2 regions of the Mesorhizobium sp. BE184 genome follow, and region 2 is predicted to be linked to the other one. Evidence: predicted binding sites of a transcription regulator. Region 2 holds the regulator's gene; the other holds the start of a gene.

The links. The regulator PhoB, encoded in region 2, activates phosphate uptake and scavenging genes when phosphate is short. The targets are predictions, from matches to a motif close to TGTCATNNANCTGTCAT.
Region 1: a site for PhoB is predicted at 3,909-3,925, ahead of J2X35_RS05880 (bifunctional 2',3'-cyclic-nucleotide 2'-phosphodiesterase/3'-nucleotidase). Genes of this name have one in related genera too.

Annotation. Positions count from the first base shown of each region.
Region 1 is NZ_JAVDVU010000001.1:1,187,081-1,195,120, reverse strand. It holds gene J2X35_RS05905 (hypothetical protein) at 1-66, shown strand, start outside; gene J2X35_RS05900 (BrnA antitoxin family protein) at 117-215, opposite strand; gene J2X35_RS05895 (hypothetical protein) at 714-1,622, shown strand; gene J2X35_RS05890 (5-formyltetrahydrofolate cyclo-ligase) at 1,746-2,393, opposite strand; gene J2X35_RS05885 (NAD(P)/FAD-dependent oxidoreductase) at 2,573-3,865, shown strand; gene J2X35_RS05880 (bifunctional 2',3'-cyclic-nucleotide 2'-phosphodiesterase/3'-nucleotidase) at 4,017-5,990, shown strand; gene J2X35_RS05875 (cyclopropane-fatty-acyl-phospholipid synthase family protein) at 6,030-7,262, opposite strand; gene J2X35_RS05870 (DUF1365 domain-containing protein) at 7,357-8,040, opposite strand, start outside.
Region 2 is NZ_JAVDVU010000003.1:52,903-60,942, reverse strand. It holds gene J2X35_RS13855 (ATP-binding cassette domain-containing protein) at 82-870, opposite strand; gene J2X35_RS13850 (sugar ABC transporter permease) at 883-2,199, opposite strand; gene xylF (D-xylose ABC transporter substrate-binding protein) at 2,345-3,385, opposite strand; gene J2X35_RS13840 (ROK family protein) at 3,624-4,868, shown strand; gene phoB (phosphate regulon transcriptional regulator PhoB) at 4,875-5,564, opposite strand; gene phoU (phosphate signaling complex protein PhoU) at 5,582-6,283, opposite strand; gene pstB (phosphate ABC transporter ATP-binding protein PstB) at 6,313-7,125, opposite strand; gene pstA (phosphate ABC transporter permease PstA) at 7,132-7,977, opposite strand; gene pstC (phosphate ABC transporter permease subunit PstC) at 7,979-8,040, opposite strand, start outside.

The DNA.
Region 1 (8,040 bases), on a different contig from region 2:
GGTGATCCATTGAGCCGGCGAATTGGCCTTGTCCTATCCTACTTTAGATCTTGGTTGCCGTTCTAAGGCGTGACTAGATCGTACGATTCTTTTGCCTGGGTGCCGCTGATGGACCCTCACCCCTTTAACCGCTCCGCCATCTTCGTCCGCCAGTCATTACCCTTCGCCTTCCAGCGCTCCAGCACGTCCGGCGGCAAACGCACCGTGACCGCCACCAACTTGTCGGCCTTGCGCGCCGGCCGAGCTTCTTTCTGGCCTCTTTCACAGCTTCGAAAAACTCGGCGGGCAAGACTGCTTTCGCCGGCGCAACGAGGCGATTTCTTCCTTAGTCAGCGGCAGGCTGTCCACTGCGTCCCAATCCGCCTTTGTTTAGCACCGCCCCGGCTTGAATGTTTTTGCGCCATCAGATCAGTTTCCTTTCTTGACGCTTTTGCGAGCCGTCACGCCTTTATCTCCCCCTCCTTGCGGGGGAGAAAGCAAATCAGCACCTTAGCGAAGCTAAGTGCTAGATTTTGCAAGAGAGGGGCTTTGGAGCGTGATGAACTTGCCCCTCACTTACGATTTCTAACACTTAGGCCGTGAAGAACTCGCCGAAGATGTTGAAATCGCTTTCTCTCCCGCAAGGGGAGAGATAACCAGCCGCGCCGCTCGACAATTTCCCATCCACGCCCCTCCCCGCTCCCCCATACTCCTCCTCCCCGGAGGACTCCCCCATGCCCACCGCCGCCATCATCACCCGCCACCACGCCACGCTGCGCCGTCTGCTGGCGCTGATGCTCGTCTATATCGGGCTGGCCGACGACACGGGTCAGGCGATGCGTTTCATCACCGGCACGGCGGATGCGCAGGATGCCGGCGGCGACAGCGCCGCGGTCCGGGCGTTCCGCAAGCTCTGCGATCCCTCGACCATCTCGCGGCGCATCCACACCATGGTCCGGCATATTCTGCTCCCCGCCGAGGCGGCGGCGCGGCGGCTGATCGTCGTCATCGCCGCCGACCTGCCGACGCCGGCGCTGCGGCCCTGGGAGTTGAAGCGTGGCCGCCCGGTCGCCCGCGCGATCAGGCCGGTCGCCCTGCCGCGCACTTATGTGGCCGGAATCATGGCCCCGCTCTTCGCCGCGCCTTCGCCGCCCGTATCGACGGCGCCGAAGCCGCCGGTGCGCATGCCGCGCTTTTCCTTGCTCGATCCCATGAAGCGCTTCCACCGCAGGCGCTATGCGCAAATCGCCTGCCCGCCGCGCGCCAGCGATCCGGGCCGATGGCGGCGGCCCCTGCCCGTGCGTCTCGAGCCGACGCCCTATGACCGATTGCCCGACCAGCGCCTGATGCGCCGCGTCTGCGCGCTGGCCGCCGCGCTCGACGATCTGCCGAAACAGGCGCGGCGCTTCGCCCGCTGGCGGGCCTTGCGGGACTATCGCCTCACCCTCCCCCTTGCGGGGAGGGTCCCGCCGCAGGCGCGGGGTGGTCCCCGCGAACGCTTTTCCGGCCTTTATCCGCTGCGCGTCGGCCGTCCGCCCGGCGCGCCGCCGCTCAGCCTGCCCAGGCATCGCTGGAGCGCGGCGCAGGGCGTCGTCCTCGAAACGCACGGCCTCGCATGGCGCGCCCTTCCCGACACGTCATGAGGCGCGAGTCCTCCCCTGCAAAGGGAGGTTGCCAAACATGATGAAGCAGGGCTGTCGTGCCTCCCTTGCTCGCGCCGGGGAGGTTTCCGGCGCTGCGGACCCGCGGGCGGATAAAGCCCGGCATCAGCCCAGCACCACCTCGCCCATCGGCACATCGTGCGCCTGCGGATAGATGGTGGGGATGCGCTGCATTTCGTAGCCGACGCCGATGACCAGGGGCTTGCGCGGCATTGAAGCCAGCGTGCGGTCGAAGAAGCCGCCGCCATAGCCGAGGCGGTACTTGTCCGGATCGATGCCGACGACCGGCGCGATGACGACGTCCGGCAAAACGGGATCGCCCTGCGCCGGTATCGGGATGTTCCACACGCCCTTGTCCAGCTTCTCGCCCTGCTTCCAGGCGCGGAAGATCAGCGGCCGGCCTTTCTCCACCACGATCGGCAGCGCCGTGCGCCCGCCCCGCGCCTTCACCGTTTCGGCCCAGGGCCGCAAATCCGGCTCGCCACGGAACGGCCAATAGAAGCTGATCATCCTGCCGGCGACATCGCCGATGGTGGCGTCGAGGCCGGCGGCGATCCGGGCGGACATGGCGGCGCGCGCATCGGCCGGAATGGCAAGGCGCGCCGCGATCAGCCGGTCCCGCTCGGCCTTGCGCCAGCGGCGTATGTCGGTCCAGTCGGCGGGCGGGGCCCGGAAGGCCGGATCGAGTTCATGCATGAAACATGGCGGCGACGCATATTGCGCCGGCCCTTCGTCGTCCCGATCGTCGCCCATGATGGCACCTCATCGCATCGTCCGGTTCAGCCTATACCGGGCGCGCCGGCATCGCATGCGCATTCACGACATCGCAGGACGGGGCGCGGGGAGCCGGCCGGCATTGCTGCAGCGCACAAAAGCACCTACATCTAAGGAGCATTGGCATCTGGATTGATGCCCCTCCCGGAGGTGATGCAATGAACGCAGCCAGCCACCACATCGTCGTCATCGGCGCGGGGTTCGGCGGCCTCGAATTCACCCGCGCGCTGGCCGGCGCTCCGGTCCGGGTGACGCTCATCGACCGGCGCAACCATCATCTGTTCCAGCCGCTGCTCTACCAGGTCGCCACCACCTCGCTGGCGACATCGGAGATCGCCTGGCCGGTGCGGCACCTGCTGCGCCGGCGCAAGGATGTCACCACCCTGCTCGGCACCGTCACCGGCGTCGACAGCGAGGCAAGACGGGTGCTGCTCGAGGATGGCGAGACCGTCGCCTACGACACGCTGGTGCTGGCGACCGGCGCGCGCCACGCCTATTTCGGTCATGACGAGTGGGAGCCGTTTGCGCCGGGCCTGAAGACGCTGGAGGACGCGACCGCGATCCGCAGGCGGATCCTGCTGGCGTTCGAACAGGCTGAACGGGAGACCGACCCGGCCAAAAGGCAGGCGCTGATGACGCTGGTCATCATCGGCGGCGGGCCGACCGGCGTCGAGCTGGCCGGCACCATCGCCGAACTGGCGCGCGACACGCTCGCCGGCGAATTCCGCAACATCGATACGAGCGCCGCCCGGGTCGTGCTGATCGAGGCGGGTGAGCGCCTGCTTTCCGGTTTTCGGCCGGAACTGTCGGCCTACGCCAAGGCGGCGCTGGAGCGGCTGGGCGTTACGGTCGAGCTCAACCGCCCGGTGTCGGAATGCGATGCCGAGGGCGTGGTGTTCGGTGGGCAACGCTTGCCGGCGCAAACCATCATCTGGGCGGCCGGCGTCGCCGCCTCGCCGGCGGCGGAATGGCTCGGCGTCGCCGCCGATCGCGCCGGGCGCATCATGGTCGAACCCGACCTGACGGTGCCCGGCCACGCCGACATCTTCGCCGTCGGCGACACGGCGCATGTCGCCTGGAAAGAAGGCCGGCTCGTGCCCGGCGTCGCGCCTGCGGCCAAGCAACAGGGCCGGCATGTGGCGAAAACCGTGCTGGCGCGGCTGGCCGGCGACGACGCGCCTAAACCGTTCCAGTACCGGCATGACGGCGACCTGGCGACGATCGGCAAGCGCGCCGCCGCCATCGACTTCGGCTGGATCAAGCTCACCGGCCGGCTCGCCTGGTGGATATGGGGCATCGCCCATATCTACTTCCTCATCGGCCTGAGAAACCGGCTGACGGTCTCGCTGAGCTGGTTGTGGATTTACGTGACGGGACAGCGCAGCGCCCGCCTCATCACACAGGGCGACAGCGACAAGGTCAGCAACGCGAAGAAGCAGGCGGAGAGGTAGCCGGATCGGCGTCGCGCACTCGCCCGCTGTGCAGGCGGCAAACGGTCATCCGCCTGTCATCCCTTCGTGATGCGTTCCTGCTGGACTTGGCCGAAGTTTGGCGCGAGAGTCGCAATGCCGGCTAAGCAATTTATACGGGAGAACGCAAATCATGTCCGAGATGCTCATTTCGCGCCGATCGCTGCTGGCGGGCGCCGCCGCGACGGGCGCGCTGATCGTGCTGCACCCGTTCTCGGCGCGCGCGCAGGCCAACCAGGCGCATCTGCGCATCATGGAAACCACCGACATCCATGTGAACGTGCTTCCCTATGATTACTACGCCGACAAGCCGAACGACACGATGGGCCTGTCGCGCACGGCTTCCATCATCGACGCGGTGCGCAAGGAAGCAACCAACGCCATGCTGATCGACAATGGCGACCTGCTGCAGGGCAGCCCGATGGGCGACTACATCGCCTATGAGAAGGGCATGAAGGATGGCGATCTGCATCCGGTCATGAAGGGCATGAACCTGCTCGGCTACGAATGCTCGACGCTCGGCAACCACGAATTCAACTACGGCCTGTCCTTCCTCGACAAGGTGCTGGCCGGCGCGAATTTTCCGTTCGTGTGCGCGAACCTGATCCGCGGCACCGAACTGGCCTCGAACCCGCGCGACGACAAGCTCTACCTCAAGCCCTATGTGATCCTCGACAGGAAGATCAAGGACGGGACCGGGCAGGAACAGCCGATCCGGATCGGCATCATCGGTTTCGTGCCGCCGCAGATCATGGTCTGGGATTTGAAGAACCTCGAAGGCAATGTGATGACGCGCGACATCGTCGAGGCGGCCAAGGCCTGGGTGCCGCAGATCAAGGAGGAAGGCGCCGATATCGTCATCGCGCTCTCCCACTCCGGCATCGACGTCAAGCAGGGCGACAAGATGGAGAACGCCTCCTTCTTCGTCGCCGGCGTAGAAGGCATCGACGCGGTCTTCACCGGCCACCAGCATCTCGTCTTCCCCGGCAAGAAGGATTTCCGGGGCCTCGAGGGCGTCGATACGGAAAAGGGAACGCTGCAGGGCAAGCCGGCGGTGATGGGCGGGTTCTGGGGCTCGCATATGGGCCTGGTCGATCTGTTGCTGGAGCGCGACGGCGGCAAATGGCGCGTGGTCTCGGCCACCTCCGAAGCGCGGCCGATCTACGAGCGCGTCGACAACAAGAACAAGGCGACGGTCGAGGACGACCAGCGCGTCGTCGATGCGTTGAAGGAAGACCATGAGGCGACGCTTGAATATGTGCGGCGTCCGGTCGGCAAGACGTCAGCGCCGCTCTATTCCTATTTCGCGCTGGTCGCCGACGATCCTTCCGTACAGATCGTCAGCCAGGCGCAGACCTGGTACGTCAAGGACCTGCTGAAGGAATCGCAGTGGAAGGACCTGCCGGTGCTTTCGGCGGCGGCGCCATTCAAGGCCGGCGGGCGCGGCGGGCCGGATTACTACACGGACGTTCCCGCCGGCGACATCGCCATCAAGAACGTCGCGGACCTCTATCTCTATCCGAACACGGTGCGCGCCGTGGAGATCACCGGCGCGCAGGTGAAGGAATGGTTGGAGATGTCTGCCGGCATCTTCAACAAGGTGGAGCCCGGCAAGGCCGACCAGCCGCTGATGAACGGCGATTTCCCATCCTACAATTTCGATGTCATCGATGGGGTGACCTACAAGATCGACCTGTCGCAGCCGCCGAAATACGATTCCAAGGGCGGCGTCGCCAATGCCGACGCAAACCGCATCAAGGATTTGATGTTCAACGGCAAACCGATTGATCCGGCACAGAAATTCGTCGTCGCCACCAACAATTACCGGGCCGGCGGCGGCGGCAATTTCCCGGAGATCAACGACAGCAAGATCATCTATGAAGCGCCGGACACCAACCGCGACGTGATCGTGCGCTATATCGTCGATCAAGGCACCATCAACCCGTCAGCCGACGCCAATTGGTCGTTCGCGCCTTTGCCGGGCGCCAGCGTGCTGTTCGAGACCGGCGCCAAAGGCAAGGATTTCATCGCATCGGTGAAATCGCTGAAGATTGAACCGGCCGGCGACGGCGACGGTGGTTTCGCCAAATACCGCATCACGCTGTAGCACTGGACAGTGTCTTTTCCCCGGGAACGGGAGAAGACGCTAAGCCTTGTAGATCACCTGCCGCACGTCGATGTAGCTGGCCCGGAAGCCGGCTTCGCAATAGTGCAAATAGAACTCCCACAGCTTCTTGAAGCGCTCGTCGAAGCCGAGCGGGACGAGCCTTTCCCATGACGCCCAGAAGCGCTGGCGCCATTCGGCCAGCGTGCGGGCATAGTCCTGCGGAAACACCCGTTCGCGCAGATGCGCCAGGCCGTGTTCGGCCCCGAGCGATTTCAGGATGGACGGCGTCGGCAGCATCCCGCCGGGGAAGACGTAGCGCTGGATGAAATCCGGCCTTGCACGATAGGTCTTGAACGCCGCCTCGTTGATGGTGATGATCTGGAATCCGGCGGTGCCGCCCGGTTTCAGGCAATCCTTCACCTTGCGGAAGAAGACCGGCCAGTATTTCTCACCCACGGCCTCGAACATCTCGATGGACGCGATGCGGTCGTACCGGCCGGTCTCGTCGCGGTAATCCTGCAGCTTGATCTCGACCTTGTCGGCCAGCCCTGCCTTGTGGATGCGCTCCCTGGCGAAGTCGTGCTGTTCCCGGCTGATGGTCAGCCCGGTCACATGGCAGCCCACTTCCCGCGCGGCGAATTCGGCGAAGCCGCCCCAGCCGCAGCCGATCTCGAGCACGCGGTCGTTTGCGCTCATGCCGATATCCTTGGCGAGCGCCCGGTATTTGGCCGCCTGCGCGCTTTCCAGGTCGTTCGCGCCCTTGGCGTAGAGCGCCGAGGAATAGGTCATGCTCGGGTCCAGCCATTCCCTGTAGAAGGCGTTGCCGAGGTCGTAGTGGGCGGAAATGTTACGCTTGGAACCGGTGCGCGTGTTCTCGTTCAGCCAATGGCGGATGCGCTGTACGGTGTTGATCAGCCAGCTGGCTCCGCCGGCGATGTTCTCGCCCGTCTCGGTGTTGATCACGAACAGTTCCAGGAACGAGGTCACGTCAGAACTTTCCCAGTCGCCATCCATGTAGGATTCGGCGACGCCGATCGTGCCGCCCGAAAATGCGCGGGAGGGAAGCCGCCAGTTGTTCAGCACCAGCTCCGCGTCCGGGCCCGGCCCGTTGCCGCCAAGAAGAACCCATCGGCCATCCGGCAAACGCACCTTGAGCGACCCGTGGGGCAGCCCCATCGTCGCCTTAAGCACCATGCTCGCCTTGGCCGGCAGGCCTTTGACGAATTCGGCGAAGTTCAACTCATCCAGCCTGACGGCGTGGTCGATCGCCATGCTGCCGGAATGTCCGCTCCCTTGTGTCTGAACCATTGTCGTAGCCCGCGTCTCCTGGGCAGCGGAGCGACCGCGTGCCTGCTTCCTACTGCGTTCATTCCCCAGGTTCGACCGCCGCGCCATGGTCGCGATAGCTGACCGTTTCAGGCGCCGGCGGACTCGAACGAAAACGCGCGCCCTTCAACCAGAGCTTCAGCGCTTCCCAGTGAATTCCCGCCACAATCTTCCATGTCATCAGCGGAAACTTCAAGAGGCACGCAGCAAGCCGGGCTGTGCCAAGCGGCTGTGCCTCGCCGGTGAAGGTCGCGACCAGCAGCGGCTCGCCCTTTTCGGTCTCGTTGATGCGCAGTCTCACGGCCTTTCCGGGCGGCAGGATGTGGAAATGATAGCGGGCGCCCATGTCGATGAATGGCGAAACGTGGAATATCTTTGTGCGCGTTTGCCGTACGCCGGCCGAATCGACGTCGCCGGGCTCTACGGGCGCGACATAGGTGTGCCGCTGGCCGAAAGTATTGCGCACGGCATAGATCATCGCGACCAGCGCGCCGCCTTCGCCGTAGCAGAAATACACCGAGATCGGATTGAAGGCGTAGCCAAACATGCGCGGATAGGCGAGCAGCAAGATGCGCATCGCCGGCCGCTTCAGGCCCGCTCCCGCCAGCAGCCGATCGACGAAACTGCGCAGGGTTTCGCCATCATGCTCGACATGGTCGCTTTCAAAGAACGATGTCAGCCCCGGCCGATTGACCTTGAGCAATGGAGTCATCCTCGACAGTTC
Region 2 (8,040 bases):
CCTTATTAGCAAGTCCTTGCGCCAACACAATGGCGAGCGTCACACTGTCGCCGCAGAGAGCCGCGGGCCCCTTGTGCCGGTTCAGGCTGCGATCTTGAGCGCGCCGGGGCCAGGTATGGCGCCGGGCGGGCATTTGCCCAGGATGATCATGCCGAGCACCTCGTCCTGGGTGACGTCCTGCGTGCGTGCCGTGCCGACCACCTGCCCGTTCTTCATGACGCAGACCCGGTCGGCCAGGTCGAAGACATCGTGGATGTCGTGACTGATCAGGAAGATGCCGATGCCGTCGGCCTTAAGCTGCTTCACCAGTTCGCCCACTTGGGCCGTTTCCTGCGGTCCGAGCGCCGCCGTCGGTTCGTCCATGATCAGGATGCGGGCATTGAACAGGATAGCGCGGGCGATGGCGACCGACTGCCGCTGGCCTCCGGAGAGCTTCACCACCGGCTCCTTGAAGCGCTGGAAGCGCGGGTTGAGCCGCCCCATCACCTTGCGGGCTTCCGCCTCCATGGCGACGTCGTCCAGCGTGTTGTACTGGGTCATGATCTCGCGGCCGAGAAACAGATTGGCAGCCGCATCGACATTGTCCGCCAGCGCCAGCGTCTGGTAGATCGTCTCGATGCCGTATTTCTTGGCGTCGCGCGGATTGTTGATCTGCGCTTCCTCGCCATTGACGAATATCTGCCCGGCATCGCGCTTGTAGGCGCCGGAGAGTATCTTGATGAAGGTCGACTTGCCGGCGCCATTGTGGCCGAGCAGCGCCACCACCTCGCCTGGATAGAGGTCGCAGGATGCGCTGTCGACGGCGCGGATGCCGCCGAAAGCGATGGAGATGTCCTTCATTTCGATGAGCGGAGTACCGGTTCGGTCCATGATCCTGCTCCCTCAGACGCGTTTGCGATAGAAAGTATCAAGCCAGACGGCGACGACAAGCACCGCGCCGACAACGATGTTCTGCAGCGGCGTGTCGATGCCCAACAGCACCATGCCCGATTGCAGCGACTGCATCAGCAGCGCGCCCAGCATGGCGCCGATCACAGTTCCCGAACCGCCGGCGAGCGACGTGCCGCCGATGACCGCCGCCGCGATGACCAGCAGTTCGTCCAGCGTGCCCAGCGAGTTGGTCGAAGCATTGAGGCGGGCCGAGGAAATCGCCGCGGCGATGGCGCCCAGGACGCCCATGATCATGAACACCTTCATGGTCACCCAACGCGTGTTGATGCCGGCGAGGCTGGCCGCCTCCGGGTTGCCGCCGATGGCGAAGACGTAACGTCCGAAACGCGTGCGGTTGGTGACGAAGGTCATGACGATGCCGACAATGACCGCGATCAGCACCGGAATGGCGATGCCGTGGGCGATGAACAGTCCGCCTTCCGGAACCGGGATGCCGCTGGCCTCGGCGTAGCGTTTCACGATGCCAGCCGGCCAGGGATAGGAATTGGCGATCCAGACGGCGCCAAGGATGACCGCACAGGCAACCGCGCCGAGGAAGGCTTCAGCCCATACGGGGCGGAGCGGGAATTTGAAGCGCTTGCGCTGGGTGCGTCCGTTGAGAAGCAGCCCGACCACCGCGGCGCAGGCGACCAGCCCTACGACCCAGCTCCACATCGAGCCGATCGATCCAGCCGGCCCGCCGCCCATGAGCTGGAAGGTCGAGTCGAGCGGCGCAACCGTCTGTCCGCTGGTGACCCACCACGCAGCGCCACGCCAGACCAGTAGGCCGCCCAGCGTGACGATGAAGGCCGGGACGTCGAGATAGGCGATGATGAAACCCTGGAACGCGCCGATCAGAAGGCCCACCGCCACGCCAACCGCCAGCGCAATGACCCAGATCCAGGGGTTTCCGAGATCGAACCCCATGACGCGGATCAGTATATGCGCCTGCGTCACGCCCATGATCATACCGACGACGCCTTCCAGCGAGCCGACTGATAGGTCGATGTTGCGCATGACGATGACCAGCACCATGCCGGTGGCCATGATGGCGACCGAGGACGACTGCACCGAAAGGTTCCAGAGATTTCGCGGCGTCAGGAACAGGCCGCCTGAAAGGATATGAAGTCCGACCCAGATGATGATCAATGCGGCGACCATCCCGAGCATGCGGGTGTCGAGCTCGGTCGCCTGAAGAAAGCGGCCGACGGCATTGAGCTCTGAAGCGCGGGCCTGGTCCGCGCGGGCGCTGGACGTCGAATCTGTCATGAAATCCTCCCACCGGTTTGCCGTCTGGCGCGGATGCCGGAAGCCGATCGTAGCTGCATTCCCTTCGTCCCGGAAGCGGAAAGCACCTTGAGAAACGCCGCGACCGTGAGGCCGCGGCGTCGTTTGCTGGACAAGGGCCTGCGGTTTAGTTGCAGACCGAAACGCTGCCGGCCTTCACGCCGGTGCAGACTGCGTCCTTGGAAATCCAGCCGGCGTCGATGACGACGTTCAGATTGTCCTTGGTGATGGCGACCGGGGTCAGGAACACCGACTTGACGGTGTTTCCGCCAGGCGTGGTGAAATCCTTTGCCCCGGCGATGTCGCCCATGGCCTTGCCGTCGGCGAGCTGCGAGGCGATTTCGGCGGCGTTCTTGCCAAGATCGCGCGCATCCTTGAACACCGACACCGTCTGCGTACCCAGCGCGATACGGTTCAGCGCGGCATGGTCAGCGTCCTGGCCCGAAACCGGAACCGAGCCGGCAAGGCCCTGTGCCTGAAGCGCTGCGATTGCGCCGCCGGCGGTGCCGTCATTGGCAGCAACGACAGCGTCGACCTTGTTGTCGTTGGCAGTCAGGAACTGCTCCATGTTCTTCTGGGCGTTGGCAGGCAGCCAGCCGTCGGTATAGGCCTCGCCGACATTCTTGATCTTGCCGGCGTCGATGGCGCCCTTGAGAACTTCCATGGCGCCAGCGAACAGGAAATCGGCGTTCGGATCGGCGCCCGAACCCTTGATGAACACGTAGTTGCCTTCCGGCTTGACAGCGAACACGGCCTTCGCCTGCAAACGGCCGACTTCCGTGTTGTCGAAGGTCAGGTAAAAGGCATCCTTGTTTTCGATCAGGCGGTCGTAGCCAACCACCGGAATGCCTTCGTCGACGGCCTTCTGCACAGCCGGACCGATGGCGGAAGCGTCCTGTGCCAGGATGATGAGCGCGTTGGCGCCCTGGCTGATCAGGCTTTCCACATCGGCAAGCTGCTTGGTCGGGTTGGACTGGGCGTCGGCGGAGATGTATTTATCGCCAGCGGCTTCGATAGCCTTCTTCATGGCCGCCTCGTCGGTCTTCCAGCGCTCTTCCTGGAAGTTGGACCAGGACACGCCGATTACCTTGTCTTTCGCATGGGCGACGGACGCCAGCGTCAAAGACAAAGCAACACCCGCCAACATGGCGGTTGCAAATTTCCTCATGATTTCCTCCCTGCGCCGCTCGGCGCTGACTAATTGGCCTTAAGACCCGTACAGAAGCTCTTTTTTTCGAGCCTCAAAAAAAATCATGACGTAAGGATTGGCCGCTGTCAACGGATTTCATTTTCGGATTTCTATTTTTTCGAGTTCCGAAAAAATAATGACAGCCCGCGTGGCTTCTGCCACAATTGACATCTTGCCGATTGCCGTGCCCTAGCAATCGCAAGGGGAGGAAATAACGATGTCGGTGGGAATCCGCCACGACGATTTGCGGCGGCGCAATCGTGCCATGGTCATCTCGGCCGTGCGCCGGGACGGCCAGCCTTCACGCACAGAGATCGCAGCGACGACGGGTCTCAGCCACTCGACCATATCGGCTATATCCTCCGACCTCATCGGCGAATGCGTGTTGATGGAAGCGCGCGGCGAAACCACGTCGTTGAAGCGCGGCCGTCCGCAGGTCGCGCTTGCGCTCAATCCGGATGCGGCCGTGGTCGCCGCCGTGGTCCTCTCCCTCAATTTCCTCTCAGCCGCGATCATCGACTATACCGGCCATGTGGTAGCCGAGGAGCATCGCCGGCTCGACACCCAGCATATGGGTCGCGAAGACCTCATCCGGCAATGCATCGACATTGTCGGCCAAGGCCTGGACCGCCTGCAACTCAGCGGCCGCCGGGTTCTGCGCATCGCGCTCGCCGTACAAGGCATCACCGACGCTCAGGCCCGCATCCTGCTCTGGACGCCGATCACCCCTCACACCGACATCCCGTTCGCCGACTTGCTGGAAGCCCGCTTCGGCATTCCGGTCATTGTCGAGAACGACTGCAACATGATGGCCGAGGCGCTGCGCTGGCGGAACCCCGAGCGCTACCGTGAGGATTTCATCGCCATCCTCCTCTCCCACGGTATCGGCATGGGCATGATTTTGAAGGGCGAGTTGTTCACCGGCACGCATTCTTCCGGCGGTGAGTTCGGCCACATGATCCACAAGCCCGATGGCGCGCGCTGCCGCTGCGGCCGACGCGGCTGCGTCGAAGCCTATGCCGGCAATTACGCCATCTGGCGCAATGCCCATGGCCTCGCCGAAAGCTCCGAACCGGCAGCCAACATCGTCGATGACGACATGCAGGCGCTTGCCGCCTTGGCGCGCGAAGGCGATGGCCCCGAACGCGAGGCCTATCGTACGGCCGGCGAAGCGCTGGGTTTTGGACTAGGCAGCCTGTTCGCGCTGATCGATCCTGCGCCTGTGGCCGTGGTCGGCATCGGCGCAGCGGCATTCGACCTTATCGAGCCGTCATTGCGCGCGGCAATCGCCAGAACGGCTGGCGGCCAGCATTCCGGTTCGATCTCCTTCGACACCGAGCCCGACGAACGGCCGCTCATCCGCGAAGGCTGCGCCATGCGGGCGCTCACCTTCGTCGATCAGGAGATATTCGCACCCGGCAGTCAGCCGCAGGAATCGAGCAGGCAGGCGGCTGTTATTTGAGGAAAGTCAGTCCTCGCGGATGGCGTAGCCGGCGCCGCGGATCGTGCGGATGACGTCAGGCATCCGTCCGGTGTTGACTGCCTTGCGCAACCGCCCGACATGCACGTCGACTGTGCGCTCGTCGATATAGATCGTCTCGCCCCAGACATTGTCGAGGAGCTGGCTGCGCGAAAACACCCGGCCGGGGTGCCGCATCATGAACTCGAGCAGCCTGAACTCGGTCGGCCCAAGGCGGATCTCGCTCTTCTTGCGGTAGACTCGGTGCGATTCCCGGTCGAGCACGATGTCGCCGACCTTCAGCACCGAAGACAGCACCTCGGGCTTTGCCCGGCGCAGCAACGCCTTCACCCGCGCCATGAATTCGGGCGTCGAGAACGGCTTGACCAGATAGTCGTCGGCCCCGGTCGAAAGGCCACGCACCCGGTCGCTTTCCTCGCCGCGCGCCGTCAGCATGATAACCGGCAGCCTCTCGGTTTCGGGTCGCATCCGCAGACGCCGGCAAAGCTCGATACCGGAGACCGCGGGCACCATCCAGTCGAGGACGAGGAGATCCGGAACGTTCTCCTGCAGCCGGATCTCGGCCTCGTCGCCACGGGTTACGACTTCGACATGGTAGCCTTCGGATTCGAGATTGTAGCGGAGGAGGACGCCCAGCGGCTCCTCGTCCTCCACCACCATGATACGCGGTGCAATCATTGCTAGCCTTTCAGCCGTCACGCAGCCGGCGCTGCCGTCTCGTCAAGCTTGGGCCTGTTCGGCGGCAGTTGCTCGCCCGTCAGCACATAATAGGCGTTTTCGGCGATGTTGGTGACGTGGTCGCCGATCCGCTCGAGATTCTTGGCGCAGAACAGCAGATGCGTGCAAGCGGTAATGTTGCGCGGGTCCTCCATCATGTAGGTCAGGAGCTCGCGGAACACCGACGTGTATTTGACGTCGATCCGCTCGTCGTCGGTTCTCAGCTTGGACAGGGCCGGCGCGTTGCCGACGCTGTATTCGTCTACCACCGCATGGACCTGTTCCAGCACCAGTTGGGCCATCGATTCGATCGAGTGCGACAGGTCGCGCGGAACGGTGTGTTCGCCGACCGCGCCGACACGCTTGGCAATGTTCTTGGCCAGATCGCCGATCCGCTCCATGTCGCCGGCCATGCGAATGGCGCCGAGTACCGAACGGAGATCATCGGCCATCGGCTGGCGTTTGGCGATAAGCGTGATGGCCCGGCCGTCCAGTTCACGCTGGCGCGCGTCCATGATGGCGTCATCGGAAATGACGTGCTGCGCCAACGCATTGTCGGCGCCGAGCAGAGCCCGCGTCGAGCTGCCGACCATCAGGCCGGCGAGCTCGCCCATCCCGTGGATGAGCTTGCTGATCTGGGCGAGATCTTCGTCGAAGGATGCGACCGTATGTTCGCTCATGATGCTGTCCTCGTATGACGCGGGCGAAATCAGCCGAACCGGCCGGTGATGTAGTCCTGCGTGCGCTTCTCGCCCGGCGACGTGAACATCTTCTCGGTCTTGTCGTATTCGATCAGTTCGCCGAGATACATGAACGCCGTCTGGCTGGAGACGCGCGCCGCCTGCTGCATGTTGTGGGTGACGATGACAATCGTGTAGTCCACCTGCAACTCATCGATGAGTTCCTCGATCTTGGCGGTCGATAGCGGATCGAGCGCCGACGCCGGCTCGTCGAGCAGGATGACCTCCGGCTTCACCGCCACGGTGCGCGCGATGCACAACCGCTGCTGTTGGCCGCCCGAAAGGCTGAGGCCGCTGGCGTCGAGCTTGTCCTTGACCTCGTTCCACAGCGCCGCGCGATGCAGCGCCTGTTCGACCCGGACGTCCATTTCCGACTTCGAAAGCTTCTCATAGAGGCGGATGCCGAAGGCGATGTTCTCGTAGATCGACATCGGAAACGGCGTCGGCTTCTGGAACACCATGCCGATCTTGGTGCGCAGCAGGTTGAGGTCCTGCGAACGGTCGAGGATGTTCTTGCCGTCGAGCAGGACCTGCCCGTCGGCGCGCTGCTTCGGATAGAGCTCGTAGATGCGGTTGAAGACGCGCAGCAGCGTCGATTTTCCGCAACCCGACGGACCGATGAAGGCGGTGACGCTGCGGGCCGGAAGCGACAGCGATATGTTCTTCAGCGCCTTCGACTCACCGTAGTAGAAGTTGAGATCCTTGACCTCGATCTTGGTGGTTTTGGGAGCGAGGGCGATGGCATCTGACATGGCGATTTCATTGGACAGCATCGGTTTCATATCTCTCTAGGTCCTGCGTCCGGTGAGGCTCCGGGCGATGATCGACAGCGCCAGAACCGTGAGGGTGATGATGAGCGCGCCCGTCCAGGCCAATTGCTGCCATTCCTCATAGGGGCTGAGCGCGAACTGGAAGATGGTGACCGGCAGGCTGGCCATGGGTGCGTTGAGGTTGCTCGACCAGAACTGGTTGTTCAGCGCCGTGAACAGAAGCGGCGCGGTTTCGCCGGATATGCGGGCGATGGCCAGAAGGATGCCGGTGACGATACCCGAAAGCGCGGCGCGGTAGGCGACCGAGCGTATGACGATCCAGCGCGGCGCCCCGATGGCCGCGCCTGCTTCGCGCAGCGAATTCGGCACCAGTGTCAGCATGTCTTCCGTGGTGCGGACCACAACCGGTATCACGAGGATGGCCAGCGCGAACGAGCCGGCGATGGCTGAGAAATGTCCCATCGGCCGCACCAGCAGCTCATAGACGAACAGGCCGACGATGATCGAGGGCGCCGAGAGCAGGATGTCGTTGATGAAACGCACCACCACCGTGAGCTTCGAGAACCGGCCATATTCGGCCATGTAGGTGCCGGCCAGGATGCCGATCGGCGTGCCAACGATGATGCCGATCAAAGTCATGGCGATGGAGCCGGCGATGGCGTTCAGCAGGCCGCCGGCGTCGCCGGGGGGCGGCGTCATTTCCGTGAAGACGGAAAGCGAAAGACCGGCGACGCCCTTCCACAGAAGCGCGCCGAGGATGAGCGCCAGCCAGGCAAGGCCGATGCCGGCCGCCGCCATGCACAGCGTCATCATCACCGAGTTTCTGGCCTTGCGGCGGGCATGAAGCGATGAAGCGGTGGACATGTCAGGCTCCGGCGCGACGTTCGAGGCGCAGCAGCATGAAGCGCGCTATCGCCAGGATGAAGA